Regions from separate parts of the Arthrobacter sp. Z5-13 genome, predicted to be linked through region 1. Evidence: riboswitches for the same ligand, from Rfam matches in the RefSeq annotation. Region 1 holds a riboswitch; each other region holds the start of a gene.

Region 1 (7,221 bases):
GTCCTTGCGATCCTGTTGCTCGTCGCGTTTCTGGCCACGCGTGGGACGGTCGCCGATGTCGGCGAAGCGTACGTCGGTGCCGCGAGGTGATGCGAGCAGCTCCGCACCGGCCATCATGGTGGGCTCCCAGTCGAAGACCACGCCGTCGTCTTCGCCGATCACCACGGTGTCGCCGGGCTTGGCGCCCTGTTTGAACAGCTCATTCTCGACGCCGAGCTTAGCCAGGCGGTCCGCGAGGTAGCCGATGGCTTCCTCGTTGGTGAAGTCAGTCTGCTTGACCCAGCGGACCGGCTTGTCACCAAGCACGCGGAACAACGGCTCCAGGTTCTTCTCTTCCCTGCGGATCTTGAAGCCTGCTTCATTGACCGCGCGGGGGCGGAGCACCGGAGCGTGGACCTTCGGCGGGGTGGAGGCCACGGCGTCGCGGGCTGCCTTGACGATTTCTGCCATGGCGAAGCCCAACTGGCGGAGTCCCTCGTGGCTTGTCGCAGAAATCTCGAAGACACGATATCCACGTGATTCCAGTTCAGGGCGCACAAATTCGGCCATGTCCTTGCCGTCCGGGAGGTCCACCTTATTCAGGGCAACCAGACGCGGGCGATGGTTCAGCGGCACAACCTCGCCGTCCGTTCCGGCATAGCTCATGTCGACGGCGTACTTCTCAAGTTCGGCCTCAATGATGGCGAGGTCTGACAGCGGATCGCGATCGGATTCCAAGGTGCCGCAATCGAGGACGTGAACCAGGGCAGCGCAGCGTTCGACATGCCTGAGGAAGTTGTGGCCAAGGCCCTTGCCTTCGCTGGCGCCTTCAATGAGGCCGGGAACGTCGGCGATGGTGAAACGGACCTCGCCGGCCTGCACAACTCCAAGGTTGGGGATAAGCGTGGTGAACGGGTAATCGGCGATCTTGGGCCGGGCTGCAGACATGGCGGCGATCAGGCTGGACTTGCCCGCCGACGGGAACCCGACCAGGGCGATGTCCGCGATGGACTTGAGTTCCAGGACGATGTCGCTGGATTCGCCTTCAATGCCGAGGAGGGCGAACCCTGGGGCACGGCGCTTTTGTGAGGAGAGTGAAGCGTTTCCCAGGCCGCCGATTCCGCCGGCAGCCGCTACGTACTCTGCACCTTCACCTACGAGGTCAGCGAGGACTTTGCCGTCCTTGGATTTGACCACGGTGCCATCCGGTACCGGCAGGATCAGAGTTTCGCCGTTCTTACCGCCGCGCCAGTCGCCCATCCCCGGACCGCCATTGGTCGCGTGACGGTGCGGCGCATGGTGGTAGTCCAGCAAGGTGGTGGTCTGGTGGTCAACGCGCAGGATGACGTCGCCGCCATTGCCGCCGTTTCCACCGTCGGGGCCGCCCAGCGGCTTGAACTTTTCACGGTGTACGGAAACACAGCCATGGCCGCCGGTACCGCCGGATACGTGCAGTACTACCCGGTCTACAAAGCTCGCCACGTGGATCTCCTCAGTGCTGTTTTCCGGACGTCCGAAAGATGCCCAAGATGATTGTAATGCGGTTAAAACACCGGTGGAGCGGACCATATGGCCCGCTCCACCGGTTCAAAAACTATTTGTTACTCTGCAGCTGCAGCAGTAACGATGTTCACGACCCGACGGCCGCGGCGGGTGCCGAATTCAACAGCGCCTGCCTGCAGTGCGAACAGGGTGTCGTCGCCGCCGCGTCCTACGCCGGCGCCCGGGTGGAAGTGGGTGCCACGCTGGCGGACGATGATTTCGCCTGCCGAAACGACCTGGCCACCGAAGCGCTTGACGCCAAGGTACTGTGCGTTCGAGTCACGACCGTTGCGAGTGGAGCTCGCGCCTTTTTTATGTGCCATTTGAAATGCCTGCCTCTAAATTCTGGGGAATCTGCTGAAAACCTGAACAGTAACCAGTGGCTACTTGATACCGGTGATCTTGACCTTGGTCAATTCCTGACGGTGACCCTGGCGCTTCTTGTAGCCGGTCTTGTTCTTGAACTTCTGGATGACAATCTTCGGACCACGGAGGTCCTGGAGGATTTCAGCCGTAACAGTTACCTTAGCCAGATCCGCAGCTGCGGACGTGATCTTGTCACCGTCTACCAGGAGCAGTGCGGGCAGCTGAATAGTGCTGCCGGCTCCACCGGTGACGCGGTTCAGGGTAACGAAGTCTCCAACGGAAACCTTCTCTTGGCGGCCGCCTGCGCGGACAATCGCGTACACCACTTGGGAACTCACTTCTCTCGACGTTTCTTACTAAATTTGCGTGCGGAACCTGGGTCCGGTTGTTTGGCCTGGCTCACGCTGTGCCTCAACGCCGTGGATTCCTCAAGGAAATCCGTGAGCTAGCCCGGAAACAATGTCCACTTGTTTTCCAAGTGGCCCGTTCCCGAGGTCAAAACCCAAGTGTTGGCGTAAGCACCGAAGATCTAGTTTACGCTAATTTTGCCTTCGGCCGCAAATGAGGCTGGTTCCGGGGCTGAGTACGTGATAGGGGCCACAACGGCTTACCTGACGACTTCCCGAACCTTGCCCCATGATCTTACAGGCTCCCTGCCCGCTTCAGGTTCACGCGTGCAGGCGTGGCGCGTCGAAGAATTCCACCTCGTAGAGGGAGGACTGCCCGAACGCCACCACCATTGCTTGGCGCTCGGCTTCGGAACCTGCCAGTGCGGCCCTCTCGGTAAACCCGATGGCCTGGCGTGTTGCGGCGGCAAACTCCTCGTCCGCATAAGTCCGCAGCCAGTCGGCGTAGGCATGTCCCGCCGGAGCTCCGGTGGCCTGGAACTCCGCGTGAAGAGTGGCTCCTACTTCTGCGTAAAGCCAGAAGCATGGCAAAGCAGCAGCAATAAGCACGCCGTAGCTTCCCGCCAGCGAGCTGGCCAGGAGGTGGTCCACGTATGACTTTGTCACTGGCCCCAGCACTGACTGGACGGGGCGGGTGCTGAGCCAACTGCGGTGGAGTTCTGATTCAACTTCCAGGCACTGCTGGGCGGACCGCGCCCAGAATAGCTGTTCCTCTTCGCTGGGAGCCATCGCGGATGCCCTTGCGAGCACCCTCGAATATCCGTTCAGATAGATCGCGTCCTGGCTGAGGTAGTAGGCGAACTGCTCTTCGGGTAGGGAGCCTTCAACGAGGCCACGGATGAAATCGAGACGGTATATGGATGACAAATGATGGTCAGCGCTCTCGCGCAGCTCCGCCATGAAGGCTTTTCCGGGCTGCACTGCTGGCTGCCCTTCGAGCACGACTTCGGGGGTTTGATGGAAGTCATGGAAGTGATGGAAGTGATTAACCGGACCTGCTCCCCTGCCCACCTCCAGGATGTCTGATTCTTCCAAGGCTCCACGGAGCCAGGGCTTGACCTCCCGAAGGGCCTCTTCCCAGTTTCCCAGCCGCGCTTGGGCCGTCGCCAAAGCTGACGAAAGTGAACATCCCGTTCCGTGGCTGTTCCTCGTTGGCACACGGTCACCCGGAACCACCACCACCTCCGCCTCGAGCCCTGCCACGGCGCTTACGAGGGCATCCGGGCACTCCCCGCCGTCGAGATGCCCACCCTTAACCAATACGGTGGCGCCGGTGACGGCGGCAAGGCGTTTGCCCTGTTCCAGTGCCGCTTCCCAATCCGGCGCCAGGGGCTCCTTCAGCAGCATGGCGAGTTCTGCGAGGTTGGGCGTGAGGAGATCAGCAAGCGGCAGCAGCGCACGCAGTGCTGATTCGGCGGATTCCTGGAGCAGCCGGTCCCCGCTGGTGGCCACCATGACAGGATCCAGGACCACGACGCCGGGACGCACCTTAGTGAGCCAGCTCCTGACCACCCCGATGACATCAGCGTCTCCGAGCATCCCGATTTTCACGGCATCCACGACGATGTCGTCGCTGATGGCCTCCAGCTGTTCGGCCAGGAAGGCAGCGGGCGGCACATGGACGGCCCGGACGCCTTGGGTGTTCTGCGCTGTGAGTGCCGTAACCACTGCCATTCCGTAGCCGCCATTTGCAGCGATGCTCTTCAGGTCTGCCTGTATTCCGGCACCGCCTGACGGGTCTGAGCCAGCTATCGCCAGTACTCGGGGGATGGCGCGGAGAACCGCTGGGGCAGTATCGGCAGCCGCAGGTGACTGCAAAAACGTAGAGGACAAAGGAGACATCCCTTCGCCGGTACTAACCGGACAGGTTCAACGGGTTTGGATCTCAGCCGGCCCTTTGCGCGGCACCCCGTGTCAGGAACCCAGCCTAGCGGGTGCGGGGGAATGTTAAACAGCTGAAGCCCGGACCGGGTGATTCCGGTCCGGGCTTCAGCCCTACCTAACGCCTATTGACTGCAGGGGCATTGACACACCCACTCTTTACAGCTCCGAGGCAGGCACTCCCACACCGAGGATGATGGGCTCCCCTGCCGAGGCGGCCGGCTTGGCGGGCGCCTCCGGAGCCTTGGCCGCGTGAGTGGAACCGGTGGCGGCAGGCGCATCCTGGTTCTGCTCGACGGCGGTCTCGTTCGCGGCTCCCTGCGCACGGCTGGCGCTGCGGTTACGGCGTCCCCGCCTGGAGGAAGAACCTGCCGTGGCCGGAGCCGCACGTACCTCTGAGGCAGTGGCCGCCGCGGTGGCAGGCTTTTGGGTTTCCTCAGGCTTCCGCGTTTCCTCAGTCTCCTGTGGCTGGTCGCTCTGTTCACCAAGGTGGGCAAAGGCCTCAGCCAGCAGATCCAGGGTCAGCTCTGGTGTCCCCGTGGACGCTTCACCCGCGTGGTCCACGAACGGCAGAACCACTCGTTCACCGCCGAAGGTAAGGACTGCGGCGGGACGTCCACCGGACGTCTCCTCGCCCTGGCCGCTTCGCCCGGCCTCGGAACCCGCCTGAACGGGCTCAGCTGCCTGCGCCCGCGACGTTTCCCGCGAGCGGGAAGGTGCCTGGGCAACGGATTCCGAGCGGACAGCTTCCCGTTCTGCACCGGTTGTACTGGCACGGGCTGCCTGAATGTCGTCGTCATGAAGGTGGGCTGCATGCGCGGCGGCGGCAATGTTGGCCAACGCTGCCCGGGTAGCCTCGGCCTTAGCGTGGCGTTCGGCGTCGGTGGGTTCAGCGTGGACGGGTGCCGGAAGGGTCAGTGGCTCGCCCAGGGCCTGTCCACCCTTGCCGCGACGCCGCTTGCGCTCTGTCCGCGCAGCAGGCTGCACTTCGGCACGCGGCACGTAGTGCTCTGCTGCAACGGTGTTGGCCCTGCGGTGCTCCACGGGCTCGTCATGCGTGACAACGCCGCGGCCCGCGCAATGCTCGCACTGCTCGCCGAAGACCTCAAGGAGGCCGGTACCCATCCGCTTACGGGTCATCTGGACCAGGCCCAGGGAGGTAACTTCAGCCACCTGGTGCTTGGTCCGGTCCCGGCCCAGGCACTCGACCATCCGGCGGAGCACCAGATCCCGGTTGGACTCCAGGACCATGTCGATGAAGTCGATAACGATGATGCCGCCGATGTCCCGCAGGCGCAGCTGGCGGACGACTTCCTCGGCAGCTTCCAGGTTGTTCTTGGTGACGGTCTCTTCGAGGTTTCCGCCGCTGCCGGTGAACTTGCCCGTGTTGACGTCCACTACCGTCATCGCCTCAGTACGGTCGATCACCAGGGAGCCACCGGAGGGCAGGAAGACCTTGCGGTCCAGTGCCTTGTGGATCTGCTCATCGATGCGCCAGGCCGAGAAGATGTCCTGGTCCTTGGTCCACTTTTCCAAGCGGCCAACGAGGTCCGGTGCCACGTAGGTCACATAGGCCTCGATGGTGTCCCAGGCCTCCTCGCCGGAGACGATCAGCTTCGAGAAGTCCTCGTTGAAGACGTCACGGACCACCTTGATGGTGAGGTCAGGTTCCCCGTAGAGCAGTTCCGGCGCCAGGACCTTCGTGGAGGTCGCCTGGCTTTCAATGCCCTCCCACTGTGCGCGGAGGCGGTTGATGTCGTGCGTCAGCTCTTCTTCGGAAGCTCCCTCGGCCGCAGTGCGGACGATGACGCCCGCATCTTCGGGCAGGCGGTCCTTGAGGATCCGCTTGAGCCGGTTCCGTTCGACGTCGGGAAGCTTGCGTGAGATTCCGGTCATGGAACCGCCCGGCACATAGACCAGGTAGCGGCCCGGCAGGGAAATCTGGCTGGTGAGGCGGGCTCCCTTGTGTCCTACGGGGTCCTTGGTGACCTGCACGAGCACGGAATCGCCTGACTTGAGTGCGTTCTCGATGCGGCGCTGCTTGCCTTCCAGGCTTGCAACATCCCAGTTGACCTCGCCAGCGTACAGCACGGCATTGCGGCCGCGGCCGATGTCGACGAACGCAGCTTCCATGGACGGCAACACGTTCTGGACCTTGCCCAGGTAGACGTTGCCGATCAGTGAATCCTGCTGGGTCTTGGACACGAAGTGCTCGGCCAAAACGCCGTCTTCGAGAACTGCGATCTGGATTCTGTCGTCGCGCTGGCGGACGATCATCTGCCGGTCAACGGATTCACGGCGTGCCAGGAATTCAGCTTCAGTGATGACCGTACGCCGGCGGCCCGTGTCACGGGATTCGCGCCGGCGCTGCTTCTTCGCTTCAAGGCGGGTGGAACCCTTGACGCTGGTGACGCGGTTACTCACCGGAGCCTCTGTGACGGCGCGCGGTGCGCGGACCCTCGTTACCGTGTTGGGAGGATCGTCGTCTCCCCCGCCGGTAAGTTCAATGTCCTGGTCACCACGGCGGCGACGACGACGGCGGCGCGACGTAACGCCGTCGCCCAAGACTGCAGTCCCCTGCTCATCAGCTTCCGCTTCACCGGCGTCACCGTCGGTGTCCTCCGTCTCGTCTTCGGCCTCACGGTCGGTTCCGCGGCTACGGCCACGGCGGCCACGGCTACGGCGACGGCGGCGGTTGCCGGATTCGTCCAGTTCGCCCTCGTCAGATGTGTTCTCGGCTTCATCTTCGTCCTCGGCAACAGGTGCCGGTACAGGCCTGACGACCGTACTGAGATCTGGCGCCTGAAAAATCATGGAGGTCACCGAACCGGGTTCCAGGAACAAGGAACCCACCGCGCCGGCCGTCTCAGGCTTGGGCTGCTCTTCGGCCGCTACTTCCGTGGTTTCCTGGCGTTCCTCGGCAGCTTCAGTGTCCTGGCCGGGAGCAGGAACAGCGGCACCGGCAGACTGCACAGTGTCAGCTGGTGCTTCGGCGGGCTCCGGAGTTGTACCGGCGGCTTCCTCTTCCACCGTGGCAGCAGCTGCT
Region 2 (7,221 bases), 1.5 Mb from region 1:
CTGCACCAGGAGCCCGAAACTCTGGCCCAGCGTTGCCCGGATCCGCTGCAAAGGGGTGCCGCGCGAACCGACTCCACGGGCGCGGCGTGCCATCCCTATGGTTTGCCATTCCTCCGCCATGAGCCCTACGAGGCGCATCGCAGCCAGGGTTCCCAGGACGAAGCGGTGTGGCAGTTTCGCTTTTTGAGCCAGGGCATCGGCAAGGTCCGTCGGGTCGGTGCAGCTCATCAGCAGCACCGCCGGCAGCGCAATGGCCAGCCCCCGGAGCATGAATCCCATCCCCAGCTCGAGGGAACCCGCGCTGATGGACCAGATGCCGACGTCGAGCAGTATCTGTCCGGTGTCTGGAGCCAGAATGGCGGTACTCCAGCCTCCCAGGGCGGCCGCAAGGATCAGGGGCCAGCCGCGTTGCCACAGGAGAATGGGAGTCAGACCGGCCAGCGGAAACAGCAGCAACTCGAAGCCCAGGGCCACAGTCGCCGAGACCCAGTCGATGGACAACGCCAGGACCAGCGTGATGAGGAAGACGGCCACAAACTTGGCCAGCGGATTGGCGCGGCTCAGGAGCGAATCCCCCCGCAGGGTCAGGGCTTCCCTCATGATGCTGCCATTTCGGGGGTTCCCAGGGCGAGTTCCGTGCCGCCAAGGACCGAGGAGAATTCCTGGTCGTGGGTCACGGAAACCACTGCCGCGCCGGCGTCCAGGAGTTCGGAGAGGAAGGACGCAAGTTCGGCCCAGGTGTTGGCGTCCTGGCCGAAGGTGGGCTCATCCAGGACCAGCACCTGCGGGTGGGCAGCCAGGACGGTTGCCACGGAGAGCCTTCGCTTTTCGCCGCCGGACAGCGTGTAGGGGTTGGCGTCCACAAGGGAGGTGAGCCTGAGCCGCTCCAGGAGTTCGTCCACGCGTTCCTCGCCATGGCCCAGATGTTTGGGGCCGAAAAGGAGCTCGTCCAGGACCCGGCCGGTCACGAACTGGTGCTCGGGCTCCTGGAAGACCGTGCCGATCCTGGAAATCAGCTGTTCTGCCTTCCACTTGTACGGGTCAATCCCGGCGCCCGCGCTGAGCTCGAGGGTGGCCGACACCGCTCCGGCCACGGGCTTCAGCAGCCCTGCCAAGGTGAGGGCAAAGGTGGATTTTCCCGAGCCGTTGGGTCCCGTGACGGTGAGCGCTTCGCCGGCCCGGACCTGCGCCGAGATGCCGCTTTGCACCGGGGTGGGAAGAAGCGTCTTAAAGCCACGACGCCGGGGCCGTTCACGCGAGACGGCAAGCTTTTCCGCGGCAAGGAGCAGCTGGCCGGAATCTGCTCCGCCAGGCAGCGCTGCGGTGGCAGCCGAGCCCCGCGGGCGGGTTGCCGGAATGTGGCCAGGAACCCAGACCCCCGCCCTGATCAGCATCTCTTTTGCCTGCTCCAGGACCTGGTCCGGGGTTCCGTCAATGAGCACCGCGCCGTCATTCGACGCTCCAGGCTGAAGCACAACGATTCGATCCACGAGGTCTTTCCACACCGCAACACGGTGCTCCACAACCACCAGCGTTGCTCCGGTTTTCTCCAGGCAGCGGCCCACGGCGTCGCGGACTTCCAGCACCCCGGCAGGATCAAGGTTGGCGGTGGGCTCATCCAACAGAAGGATCCCGGGACGCATGGCCAGGATGCCGGCGAGCGCCAGGCGCTGCTTTTGCCCGCCGGAGAGAGCCGACGTCGGGTGGTCCAATGGCAAGTGACCCAGCCCGACGTCGTCGAGCGCCTCATGCACACGGGCCCAGATTTCTGCCCGGGGCACTGCAAGGTTTTCGGCACCGAACGCGACGTCGTCGCCGAGCCGGGACAGGATCACCTGCGTTTCGGGATCCTGCTGCATAAGCCCGGCCCGCCCACGCTGCGCACGTGGAGGCTGGCCGTCGATGAGCAGCGAACCGGACTCGTCGGAGTCCCCTGCCTCGCCGTCGTCGTCGTTCGCGTCACCGAGCACCCCTGCGAGGGCGTGCAGGAGCGTGGACTTACCGGCACCGGACGGGCCAAGCAGGAGCACCCGCTCCCCCGGCCGGATGTCCAGGTCAAGCCCTTGGACGGCGGGGCGGGGCCTGCCGGCATGGCGCCAGGCCCAGCCTTGTGCCGTTACCCCGGCGGGGCGGACGCCGCCGTCGCGAATCGGTGTCATCAGGAGAAGACGGGCTCCGTCGCAGCCTTACGGGAGGCGAAGGAGCTCAAAACTCCGGTCTTGGCGAGGCCGCGGGTGGCGATCCAGGACAGGGCCCCGGCAATGATGGCACCCGAGATGGCGGTGAACAGGATGTAAGCGGCCTTGTCACCGGCTGCGTAAGCAATGTTCCAGCCCCATGGTGCGAAGGAGTCGTTCAGGCCGCAGAAGAAGCCTGCGCCGGCACCGGCCAGCAAAGCGATCGGCAGGTTGAACTTCTTGTACACGAAGGCCGCGAACACCAGTTCCGCGCCAAGGCCCTGCAGCAGGCCGGAAATCAGCACAGTGGTGCCGTACTGCGAACCCATGAGGAGTTCACCCGTAGCCGCAACGGTCTCGCAGAACAGGGCCGCGCCTGGCTTGCGGATGATGAGCATTCCCAGCACTGCGGGGATCATCCAGCCACCGGCGTAGAGACCGGTCAGTGGCGGGTAAACCGCATTGAGCGGAGCGGAAATAACGTTGGCGCCCTGGGACCAAGCCCAGAAGATCACGCCACCGGCGACGGCGATCAGTGCCGCCACCACGATGTCCACAACGCGCCAGCTCTTTTTGCTGGTTGTGGGGGTCTGCTTTGCAGAAATTCCAGTCATGTCTTCCTCCTGAGGAACAGGAGGGGAAAGTGCTCCCCGGCTGGAGCGGAATCGCGCCGCTTCTGCCGGACACTCTGAGAACTCGACTCCCTTGCGCCGGTACTAACCGGATCAGGTTCGAGGGTCTGCGGCTGTCCGCACTCTCAGCGCCCATCCATCGCACTCCCGGAAAACCGGTGATGCCCGACGGCGGCGCTCCCCTGTCGTAATCAATCTGCCCTTGTGGGCGTTGTCCAGTTTACACCTGGGCGGTGGTGGGGTTCCTGTGCGGATGTCACAATCGGCGGCGTAGGACTCCTGCGTTTCCGTGGAGCACGTTCCCGCGGGATACGGTACTTCAGCTGCCGGCCTATTCACCCCTTATGATCCTGGGATGGGGGAAACAACACGTACGAATGAAGCGCGAAGCGGCCGGCAGATCTATGTGGAGATCCTGGTGCGATCGTCCATGGACAACCTCTGGGAGCTGAGCCAGAACCCGGCCCGGCATCCGCGCTGGGATCTCCGGTTCTCCAGGATCATCTCGACCGGCGTGGGCAGCGACGGGCACTCACAGTTCCGGTATGAATTCCAGCTGCCGTTTTACGCCATCACCGGGACCGGTACATCGCTGGGGCATAGAACGACAGCAGGCGGACAAGCTACGTCGGTACTCAAATTCTCCACCAGCAACCCTCTCTCGCCGATCGGCCCGGGCTCGGGCTACTGGCGCTACGTACCCGTGGATCAGGGCATCCGCTTCATCACCGGCTACAACTACGCTCCCGGCATGGGTGCCATTGGCCGGAAGCTGGACGCCCGGTTGATCCGCCCCGGCCTCGGCTGGGCCACAGCATTAAGCTTTGACCGGCTCCGTATGTGGACTGAATCGGGCGTTGATCCGGCCAAGAGCCGCAACGCCTGGTTCCTTGACGCTGCCGCGCGCGCCACCGGCCTCGCAGGAGCGGCGGCGCTCCTCCGCCATGCTGTTGCGGAACGTCCCCGGGCTGCTTCCTCAAAGAGTCCCGAAGCGTTGAATCTCCCGGCCAGGGCCCCCGCTGCAGCGCTCGGCTTGGTCCTGGCAGCTGCGGCCCTGACGCTGCCCTCCCATCCAACGGTGCCCAGAGCAAGACGATGCCTTCGTCAGCCACCGGACAGAGGTTCAGCGGAAGCCCCGGCGTCACTGAAGACGCTGCCGGATCCGGGCCACAGGACGCAGCCACAATTTGAGGGAGCGCGGGCATGACCTCCATCTTCGCCACCGCCTTGGGCCCGGATTTCCACCGGCTACACCCGATGCTGCAGCGGCGCTTCGGCGTGGACCTCGCCTCAGGCTATGCGTGCATCGGCACCGGTATCTTCTCGGAAGTGCGCCGCGGGGCATGGTGGACCGTCCCTTTCCTCCGCCTCGGCGCTTTCCGGAACATCCTCTTTCCGGACCAGGGGAAGGACATCCCCTTCACCATCGAAAACTACCCCTACCTTGACGGCTTGGGGCGCCCGACGGTGACCTTCGTGCGGACCATGACTGTGAAGCCGGGCAAGAAACGCCGCTTTGACGCCACCATGATCTACAGCAAGAAAACGGGCCGCATTGTGGACTACCTGGGGACCCACCAGCATCTGGCCACAGATCTGAAGCTCGAAGTCCTTCCCGACGGTTCCCTCCACCTGCGGTCCGAAGGGCAGCGCTTCTACGAGGGCAGGCTGGGTTTCACCTTTCCCGCTTTCCTGACGGGGACGGCTGATCTATACGAAGGTTATGACGATCAGCGCGGCGTGTTCACCATCCAGATGCAGGTCCGGAACCCTCTCTTCGGTTTCCTGTTCGGTTACCGGGGCGAATTTACGTGTAGCTTTCCCCCTCTGTCAGAGGAAGGGACGCCGGCCCGCCTCAGGCCCGTCCGGGAGGAACGGCGGCAGTAGCAGCTCCGCCCTTGACCGAACTCCGTCAACGATGCCGTTAGTCTAGGGGAAGTCCCGTTTCCTCCTGTTTTACTGTTTCTACTGATAGGTGTTTTGGAAATGACTTTTTTCATCAAGTTGCTTGGTACGGGCATCAGCCTGCTGGCCGGTTATGCCGGCACCAAGGTGGTGGATGCGGCCTGGGAGAAGTTCACCGGCCGGAAGCCCCCCAAGGGCGACAAGGATGACGTGCCCACCACGCTCCGCACAGCATTGACGTTTGCCCTGGTCTCCGCCTCAGTCAGCGCCATCATCCAGGTCCTCGCAAACCGCGGAACCCAGCGAGCCATCACACGCTTCGCCAAGACCCAGGACATCGTCTAGCGGCACGGCCCACCGCTCACCGCCTTAGCACCTTAGCGCTTTGCCGCTCCAAGCTCACCACTTACCGCTCACGCGGGATCGTCGTCGTCCTCTATGGCGGGGTTCGCCGCGTCCTTGGCAGCTGCTTTCTGCACCACTGCTTCCAGCTCGTCGGTGCTGAGCAGCTCGCGGTGAAGGTGCTTGGTCCGGTAACCTGCCCGGCCCACCATGTGTGCCGAGACCGGGACCGTCAAGAGCTGGAATATCCAGGCGAGGAGCAGCACCGGCCATACCCACCATGTGCGCAGCTGAAGCCCTACAGAGGCCAGCAGCAGAAAGAGTCCCAGCACCTGGGGTTTGGTGGCAGCGTGCATGCGGCTCATGAGGTCCGGGAAGCGCAGCAGGCCGATGGCAGCGCCGAGGGACATCGCGGCCCCCACCACCATAAAGACGGCCGAGACCGCATCGATCACTGTGTCCAGGGTCATATCAGGAGTCACTGGGTTGCTCCCGCCGGTCGGCCACAAAACGGGCAACAGTGACTGATCCTATGAAGCCGATGACGGAGACGGCCACAACTAGCATCAGGTTGTTCAGGTGCCGGTTGACGGCCATGTCAATGCACAGCGCTGCTCCCAGGATGGCCAGCAGGACGTCCGCGGCAAGTACCCGGTCCAGGAGCGAAGGGCCAACGGCGATTCGGACGATCGCCCCGGCCGCAGCAATGGACAGGGTCACCGCAGTAATTACCAGGACAAGCTGCATCATGCGCCAATCTCCTGTTTGAGTGCGGCGAGTTCTTCTTCTGTACCCATGATCCTGATGAGTCCGGCTTCCGCGTCCCGGACAGACCGGCGGTACTTTACGACGTCGTCGGGGTTCCGCACGTTCAGGGCATGGATATAGAGCGTGGAGGTGGACCTGTCCACCTCCACCACGAGGGACCCGGGGATCAGGGAGATGACGTGACCGGTAGCCGTCACCATCAGGTCAGAGTGGCTGCGCAGCGGGACCGCGACGACGGCGTTGGTCACCTTGGGGCCGCGGGCGAGGGCCAGGTAGAAGACCTGGAAACTGGCGGCCGCCACTTTTCCAAGGAACTGCAGCGCAAACGGAATGGCCTGCAGAATGCTGAACCGGCCGCTCAACTCTACGGGCGGAAGGTAGAACATACGGGACACGAGCACGGCCAGGACCGCGCCGAGCAGCAGGTTTCCGGGTGTGAAGTTTTGCCACAGCGCACCCCACACAAACACGAGCCACACGAGCAGCGGCAGTTCCTGCCGCAGCGAAACGCGACGCCGGCTCATTTGCCCGCCCCTGGGAGTGCCGGCTCCAGCCGATTAGACGATGCTGAATCAGGCAGGGCAATCGCCGGGACCGGCGCGTTGTCCCCAAGCACGGCCTGGATGTAGGACGTCCTGTCCAGCATGTCCTGCGCAGCGTGGTCCGCTACCTTGAAGATTGGCCCGGCGAAGACCGTCAGTCCCACGCCCAGAAGCACCAGTGCCAGGGTGGAACCCACCATGGTCCGGGGCAGCAGGATCACGTTCTTGCGTCCGTTCCGCGTTCCGGTGTCCGCGTCACCGGGAGCTGCCAGGAGCACCGGATCGGGATGTTCCGCGTCGCTTGGTTTGCGCCAGAAGGCACGGTTCCACACCCTCGCAACCGCCAGCAGTGTGAGAAGGCTGGTGAGCACCCCGCCGATGACCAGGGCGTAAGCCAGAGGCGTGCCCAGCTGAACACCAGCCTGCATAAGGCCCAGCTTGCCAAGGAAGCCTGAGAACGGCGGAATGCCGGCAAGGTTCATCGCCGGAACGAAGAACAGGAGTCCCAGCAGCGGTGACAGCTTGGCCAGGCCGGCAACCCTGTCCATGGAGGAACTTCCGCCACGGCGTTCGATCAGGCCCGTGACGAGGAACAGACTTGTCTGGATGGTGATGTGGTGCGCCACGTAGAACACGGCCGCACCCAGTCCGGCCACAGAGGACATGGCAAGCCCGAACACCATGTAACCGATGTGGCTCACCAGCGTAAAGGACAGCAGACGCTTGATGTCGCTCTGAGCCAGGGCACCGAGTATGCCCACCACCATGGTCAGGAGCGCGGCGATCATGAGCGGTGTATTGAGGGTGTCTCCGGGGAAAAGGAGGGTTTCCGTGCGGACGATGGCATAGACGCCC
Region 3 (7,221 bases), 440 kb from region 1:
GATCGGCATTCAGAACATCGGCCGGGAAATTGTGCTGGAATCGGCTCAGGATGCTGACGAGGTCGCCAAGGTTGTTGCAGAAGCCATTTCCAAAGGCACTGAGCTGAGGCTGAAGGACGACAAAGGCCGTTTGGTGATAATTCCCTCCAATACCCTTGGCTATGTAGAAATCGGAGCGGAAGAAGTCCGCAGGGTCGGTTTCGGCGCACTCTAACCTGGCAGGAGTTCCACCATGCTTTCTCTCGTCATCGTCTCTTTCGTGACAGTAGCTGCAGGCTTCATCATCTGGGCGAATGACCGCAGGCATGCCAAATACGGCATTCTGATGCCGGCGGGAGTAGCTACAGCGGTGGGGCTTTTGAGCTGGATCCTGTTTATGACCGCCGGGTTCGGTTACCAGCCGGGCCTGACCTGGATTCCGTGGATCCTTCCGATGGTTCTAGGGACGGCGGCCGCCCTGGCCGCTGCCATCTACCTTGGGAAGGTCCGGGCCCGGTACGACACAGCACGGCTGACCGCCGCATTGAGGCTCTAAGGGAACAGACTCTAACGGAACCGGCTCAGAGGGCTCATGCCCTCACCGGGGAGGGCTGCAGCCAACCATCAGAGGTCCGGCTCGTGGCCCTCTTCGGTGCACAGGCAAAGCCTGTTTCCTTGGCTGTCAGTCACAACAACCCAATGAGGGGCGTGGCCGTAGTCCATCAGGGCGCCAGTGCCCGCGGTCTTCTCAAGCGCTGGAGCTGATTCCTCTTTGCTCCGGTGAATATCCAGATGAATCCGGTTAGGGCTTGGCGTGGACGTCTTCTGGAACCAAAGGCTCGGCCCCCTTCCATAGGGGTCCACCAAATCCCCGTAGCGGCCCTTTTTGTAGCCGAGGGCGATCCGCCATACCTCTGTGATTTCGGCTGGATCGGCTGTGTCTATGGCCACTTCGACCGTTCTGTACAGCCCTGGTTCAGCGGTTGCGCCGGCCGTTTCCGCCTCTGAGCTCACTGCCTTTGCGGCGATAATGTCCCGCCTGGTGACTTCCGACCCCACGTCATGGGACGTAAAGCGGATGAAGACCCTGTTGAACCGCCAGTCGAGGTCAGGGTGATGGTTCTGTGCCTCTGCCAAACGTCCGACGGCGGCGATGAGGTCCAGCGCTTTGGCGGCGGTGGGCAGTTTGTAAACCGTCACTAGGCCTCCCAGGCGGTAACGCCAGTCCGGTAGCCCGGCAAGGTCTTCGTCAATCTGCGGCCGGGTCAGTGGGACCGTCTTTTCGGGTACGACTGGTTCAGGCATCACGCGCTCCTGGAACTGATAGCGGGCGGACAGGTCCGCCGTCGGCCGTCCCGGAAAGCTGTGCCAAGAGGCCGGACCCGGAAGAACGGGCTAAAGGAACTCGGCCCGGCCTTCCATAGCCGATGAGGCCAAGGCGTGCTCACGGCGCGGAATCCGGCCGGCGGTTTTCGCCAGCCTACCGGCGATGACCGCGTGTTTGAAGGCCTCACCCATCTGGACCGGGTTCTGGGCCCGCGTGACTGCAGTAGCCAAAAGCACGGCGTCACAGCCCAGCTCCATGGCCAGGGCGGCATCGGACGCGGTGCCGATTCCGGCGTCCAGCACTACGGGGACGGAGGCTCTGGAAACAATCAGTTCTATGTTGTGAGGATTCAGAATTCCCAGGCCCGTTCCGATGGGCGAGCCCAAAGGCATGACTGCGACGGCGCCGAGGTTCTCTAGGCGCAGTGCCAGCACGGGGTCGTCATTGGTGTAGGCAAACACTTTGAACCCCCGATTCACCAGCTGCTCGGTCGCTTCGACCAGTTCCACTGCGTCGGGCAGCAGGGTGTGTTCATCGGCTATGACTTCAAGTTTGACCCAGTCCGTCTCAAGGGCCTCGCGGGCAAGTTCGGCCGTCATGACAGCGTCCCGGGCCGTGAAGCAGCCGGCTGTGTTGGGCAGCACCCGGATGTTGTGGTCCACGAGGAGCTGGAAGAGGGAACCCGTCTGGGCCGGCGAGTACCGCCGCATTGCCACGGTGGTCAGTTCCGTTCCCGAGGCCAGCAAAGCGGCGCCGAGCCCGTCAAGGCTTGGAGCACCACCGGTCCCCATGATGAGCCGTGAATCGAACGTGACGCCGTCGATGGTCAGCCCGTCAGTCGCCTGGTCGGCCGGACTGGATGTGTTGGTCAGCATCATCTTTCCTGCATTTCCTGTTGGAGTAGGGTCCTGGTGCACGTGCCTAGCCTCCCTGTACCGCAGTGACCAGTTCGACGTCGTCGCCGTCAGCGAGCGCCGTCAGTGACCACCGGCTCCGGGGAACCACTTCGGAATTGCGGGCAACCGCAACGCCAAGTTTCTGTCCGTCGGCTGCCTGGCCGTCAGGGCCAAGACTCTTGCCTGTTACGAGGGAGACCAGTGTGGTCACCGAGCCGCCGTCATCAATGGCACGCGCCGCACCGTTCAGGGTGATATTCATGCTGTTCCTTACTGCAGAGAGGTAGCGGCTGTTGCCGGATCGGGGTGGCCAGGGACGTGGCCGGTGGAGAAGCGTGGGGAGAATCGTCCAGGGTGGAACGCTGACCAGCGGGGATCGGACCGGCCCTCCATCAGCTGCAGGCAGATCGACGCGGCTGCAGGAGCCAGCAGTATGCCGTGGCGGAAGAATCCTGTTGCAACAATGAGGCCCAGAATGCCGGAGTCGCCTGTTCGGTCCTGCACCCTTCCGAGCAGCGGGGCGTTGTCAGGAGTTCCCGGGCGCCCCCGGGCGGTGCATTCCAGCAGCTCGAGTTCGGCCACTGCCGGTACAAGTGCCTGCGCGTCCCGCAACAACTGGTAAATACCTCCAGCGGAGACCGCTGCTTCTGCTGCGCCTTCTTCCAGGGCTACCTCCCGCTGCGTAGCTCCGATCACTACGGTCCCGTCATCCCGGGGAACGATGTACACCGGCACACCATGAACCAGGCCACGGACCGTGGAGTTCAGCAGCGGACGCAGGTGAGCCGGCACCCGGAGCCGGATGATATCCCCGTACACAGGCCGCAAGGAAAGACTAAGGTCCGGCGGAAGGCCTTCCAGGCTCCCGGCCCCTAAGCCGTTGGCCAGGACAGTTTCGCCTGCATTGATGGCTCTTCCGTCGGCCAGTACGACGCCGGCTGCGCGGCCGCCGTCCCATCGCAGGCCGGAGGCCCTTGCCGGGATCATTTTGCAGGTTCCTCCGGCCCGCTCGGGATCGGCAAGAGCTGCAGCGATCCGGGCCAGGAGCCTTCGAGGGTCAACCTGATGGTCAGCGGCAATGCGGTAGGCACAGGAGACCCCGGGACTGAGCAACGGCTCAATGGAGCGGGCTTCCCGGACTGTCAGCGGTTCAACGGTGAGCCCGTTCGCCGCCTGCACCCGCCTGAGATCGTCCAGCGCACGGCGGTCTGCAGGGTCAACGCCGATGGTCAGCGTGGGAGGGGTGAGGTATCCGGTGCCTGCGTCCGCTTTAGCCGTTTCAGTTGCCCCATTTGCCTGATCAAGGTCAGGGGCAAGCCCGGCTGCGAATTCCGGCCAGAGGGACGAGGCCTCAAGCATGAGTTCCAGCAGGTCTTCTTCCTGATAGTGCAGTTCGCTGACCGGGGCAAGCATCCCGGCGGCAGCCCAGCTTGCACCGGTACCGGGGGCATCGTCAACCAGCACCACGGATCGCCCGCTTTTTGCCGCTTCCCACGCAATGGCGTGGCCAACCACTCCGCCACCAATGACTGCGACATCGACGCTGATATCTGAGCCGGGGGCGGGGACACTCATAGAGCCGCTGGAAGACGGAGAGAGTGCTGGGTGGGAGAGCACTGGATTCCTTCCCTACGCCGGTACTAACCGGATCAGGTCAAGCGGTCGGCTCTGAAGCCCTCTCAGCCCGGCAGTTTGTGACAGCTGCGGCGGGCTCCCGCGGTACTCCCCCAGTTTAGAGGAACTAGGCTGGTGCCATGACCGAGCCTGCCGTCCACACCACCGCCCGCTTGTACCTCTGCACCGACTCCCGCCGGGGTCGGGGGGATTTTGAGGACTTTATCGACGCCGCCTATGCAGGCGGCGTCGACATCATCCAGTTGCGGGACAAGCAGCTGGAAGCTGCGGAGGAACTGGAACTGCTGGAAGTACTCCAGGCGGCGGCGCATCGGCACGGACGGCTTTGGGCGGTCAATGACAGGGCCGACATCGCGTCCTTGTCCGGCGCCCCGGTGTTGCACCTTGGCCAGAAGGACCTTCCGCTGCATTCGGCAAGGACGTTCGTCGGCAGTGAAACAGTGATCGGCCTTTCCACTCACACGCCAGGGCAAATCGATGCCGCCATCGCCGCTTCACCGGGGCGAACCGGCCTGGACTACTTCTGTGTAGGGCCGGTTTGGTCCACTCCCACTAAACCCGGACGGGCAGCCGTCGGGCTTGAGCTGGTCAGTTATGCAGCAGACGCGATCCGCGCGGCAGACCAAATGACTGTTGACGGCATACTCCTGCCTTGGTTCGCCATCGGCGGCATCGACCTCACCAACGTGGAGCAGGTGGTAGCAGCCGGCGCCTCGCGTGTAGTGGTGGTCCGGGCCATCACGGAGGCCGATGATCCTGCGGCCGCTGCCAAAGCTATCCTGCAAGTGCTCGACGCCGGGGCCTGACCCGGCTGATATGCGATTGTCCGGCTCGTAGGATCGTCCGAAAGCTGATTGCTAGCCTGTCAGGCCAAGTTGGGTCATGCGCCGGGAATGGTTCGCCGCGAGCTCCTTTATCAAGGCAGTAACCATATGTTTGGCCTCGGTGTCGTCCTGGCCCGCGGCCGCTGGGGAGCCCGCATCTCGTGCCTCATTGCCCGGGCTGACCATAAGGCCTGAGAGGAATGCGCGTTCGAACCCCACCCGCTGCGCCTGGGTGAGGGCCTCCCCCAGCAACCGCCTGCCCCACAATGCCAGCCTGGAGGCCAATCTGGGATCATCGGACAACGCTTTTTTGAGCCGTGTACGCAGGATTTCGGTGACGTCTTCCGTTGACTGGACCTGCTGTATCAGCTGCCTGCTTTCAGGCTCCACGTACTCGGCCACGGCTCGGTAGAAGTCTGCCGAAACAGTGTCGATCACGTACGCCTTCATCAGGGATTCGTACCAGTCAGCCGGGCGCGTACGGTCATGGAAATGGTCAATGGCAGGCTGGAATGGCAGCATGGCTTCCTCGGCGTCAACTCCCATTCCGGCAAGCCTTGCACTGACCAGTTCGAAGTGCTGGAATTCCAGCACCGCAATCCTGCCCAAAACGGCACGGTCGTGAAGGGTCGGTGAGTAGCGCGCGTCCGCAGAGTATCGCTCAAAAGCGGAAAGCTCCCCGTAGGCCATGACTCCGAGGAGATCCGTCAGAAAGCGGTCCCGGCGAGCGTTGTCTGTGGGGGAAGTGCTCATGGTCCAAGACTAATGGCGCAAATCGGGCTAACCTGATTTTCGTGTCACATCATCGTCTTGCTCCCAGTGTTCACGCTCAGAGCAACCAGCTGGCCGAGGCGCTCAGTGCTCTGCGCACGCGTCTGGAGCTGCCCGGAGCCTTCCCGGACGAGGCCCTCAAAGAAGCTGAAAAGGCAGTGGCCGGCCACCGCCTTCCGGACCTGGATCTGACGGCTATCGAGTTCATCACCATTGATCCGGCGTCCTCCACCGACCTTGACCAGGCTGTTTTTATCGACAGGGCCGGCGACGGTTACAAGGTCTATTACGCCATAGCCGACGTCCCGTCCTTTGTGGAACCGGGCGGTCCCCTGGACGCAGAAACCCGTCGGCGCGGCCAGACGTTCTACGCGCCAGATGGCCGGATCCCCTTGCATCCCGAAGTAATCAGCGAGCAGGCCGGCAGCCTGCTGGAGGGGCAGCTTTGCTCGGCCTTCGTCTGGGAATTCGAACTCGATCAGGCGGCCGAAGTATTGAACGTAGTGGTGCGTCGGGCAACGGTCCGGAGCCGGGCGAAGCTCAGCTACAGGCAGGCCCAGGCACAACTTGATGCCGGCACCGCGCCCGTCTTGTTGCAACTCCTCAAGGAAGTGGGCATCAAGCGGGTCGAACTGGAGCGGGGCAGAGAGGGTGCAAGCCTGAACATGCCCGAACAGGAAATCCAACAGCTTCCCGACGGCGGCTACCGGATTATCGCAACACCGCAGCTTCCGGTGGAGGACTGGAACGCCCAGATTTCCCTGATGACAGGCATGGCAGCGGCGAAACTCATGCTGGCAGGCAAGGTGGGGATTCTCCGGACCATGCCCGCGCCCGACGAGCGGTCACTCGATAATTTCCGGACTCAAACGCAGGCTTTGGGCAAGCCCTGGGACGGTCAATTCAGCTACGGGGAATACCTGCGCACCCTGGATCCCCGTGATCCGAAGCAATTGGCCATCCTGCACTCAGCCGGGATGTTGTTCCGGGGCGCGAACTACACGCCATTTGATGGAACGGTTCCGGAGAACGCCATTCAGTCCGCCATTGGTGCCAGTTATGCGCACACCACTGCCCCGCTGCGCAGACTCGTGGACCGCTTTGTCCTGGTCATCTGCGACGCGCTGAGCAACGGCACTGACGTCCCCCGCTGGGCACGGGAAGCCCTTCCCTCGCTACCGGCCATCATGGCAGCTTCAGACCAACTCGCAGGCCGGATGGAACGGCTGGCCCTGAACACTGTCGAAGCCGCCCTCATGGTCAACCACATCGGCCAGGAATTCGAGGCCGTGGTTATCTCCGGATCGAGGCAAGGCAAACTCAACGGTAATGGCGGAAACGGCGGAAGTAACGGCAACGGAAACGGAAACGGCAACGGAAACGGCAACGGAAACAATGGCAATGGCGGCCTGAACGGGTCCGGGCCTTCGGGAATCGTGCAGATCGCGGAACCGGCGGTCACGGCCAGATGTACGGGCGAACTGGAACCGGGCACCAACGTCCGGGTCCGGCTGGTGACCTGCGACATCTCCGCCCCGGAGGTCCTGCTGGAGCTCGTGGAATGACCCCAAATCGGGTCGCGTCCGGTGCTTTTCGCGTCAACAGCTAGACTGAGTGTGTAGTAATGGATGCCCGGTCGTTGATTTCCTAACCTTTAACGAATCAACAAGCCCGCCCCTACGCGATCTTGAGACACACCCGTTGGTCACCAGTGCCAGCATAGATAGCCCGCGATCGGCTTCCACTGGATTTGCTAGCGCGCCCGAGCGTGCTCCGGAACGGCTCATCA

Evidence for each region. A riboswitch is a leader RNA that binds a small molecule or an ion and turns the genes downstream of it on or off. The one in region 1 is predicted to bind thiamine pyrophosphate.
Region 2: another riboswitch for thiamine pyrophosphate. It lies ahead of M1E02_RS01565 (ECF transporter S component); the one in region 1 lies ahead of M1E02_RS08790 (bifunctional hydroxymethylpyrimidine kinase/phosphomethylpyrimidine kinase).
Region 3: another riboswitch for thiamine pyrophosphate. It lies ahead of thiO (glycine oxidase ThiO); the one in region 1 lies ahead of M1E02_RS08790 (bifunctional hydroxymethylpyrimidine kinase/phosphomethylpyrimidine kinase).

The regions. Positions count from the first base shown of each region.
Region 1 covers NZ_CP096460.1:1,850,244-1,857,464, reverse strand. The annotation lists gene obgE (GTPase ObgE) at 1-1,461, opposite strand, end outside; gene rpmA (50S ribosomal protein L27) at 1,581-1,844, opposite strand; gene rplU (50S ribosomal protein L21) at 1,905-2,213, opposite strand; gene M1E02_RS08790 (bifunctional hydroxymethylpyrimidine kinase/phosphomethylpyrimidine kinase) at 2,556-4,136, opposite strand; TPP riboswitch at 4,119-4,216, opposite strand; gene M1E02_RS08785 (Rne/Rng family ribonuclease) at 4,335-7,221, opposite strand, start outside.
Region 2 covers NZ_CP096460.1:344,314-351,534, reverse strand. The annotation lists gene M1E02_RS01575 (energy-coupling factor transporter transmembrane component T family protein) at 1-600, opposite strand, end outside; gene M1E02_RS01570 (ABC transporter ATP-binding protein) at 597-2,159, opposite strand; gene M1E02_RS01565 (ECF transporter S component) at 2,159-2,791, opposite strand; TPP riboswitch at 2,862-3,003, opposite strand; gene M1E02_RS01560 (hypothetical protein) at 3,165-4,016, shown strand; gene M1E02_RS01555 (DUF4166 domain-containing protein) at 4,013-4,696, shown strand; gene M1E02_RS01550 (DUF4235 domain-containing protein) at 4,796-5,059, shown strand; gene mnhG (monovalent cation/H(+) antiporter subunit G) at 5,128-5,526, opposite strand; gene M1E02_RS01540 (MrpF/PhaF family protein) at 5,528-5,806, opposite strand; gene M1E02_RS01535 (Na+/H+ antiporter subunit E) at 5,803-6,348, opposite strand; gene M1E02_RS01530 (Na+/H+ antiporter subunit D) at 6,345-7,221, opposite strand, start outside.
Region 3 covers NZ_CP096460.1:1,412,240-1,419,460, reverse strand. The annotation lists gene M1E02_RS06765 (DUF3107 domain-containing protein) at 1-214, shown strand, start outside; gene M1E02_RS06760 (hypothetical protein) at 233-535, shown strand; gene M1E02_RS06755 (4a-hydroxytetrahydrobiopterin dehydratase) at 604-1,284, opposite strand; gene M1E02_RS06750 (thiazole synthase) at 1,375-2,184, opposite strand; gene thiS (sulfur carrier protein ThiS) at 2,228-2,464, opposite strand; gene thiO (glycine oxidase ThiO) at 2,473-3,777, opposite strand; TPP riboswitch at 3,811-3,930, opposite strand; gene thiE (thiamine phosphate synthase) at 3,957-4,643, shown strand; gene M1E02_RS06730 (ferritin-like fold-containing protein) at 4,695-5,414, opposite strand; gene M1E02_RS06725 (RNB domain-containing ribonuclease) at 5,456-6,997, shown strand.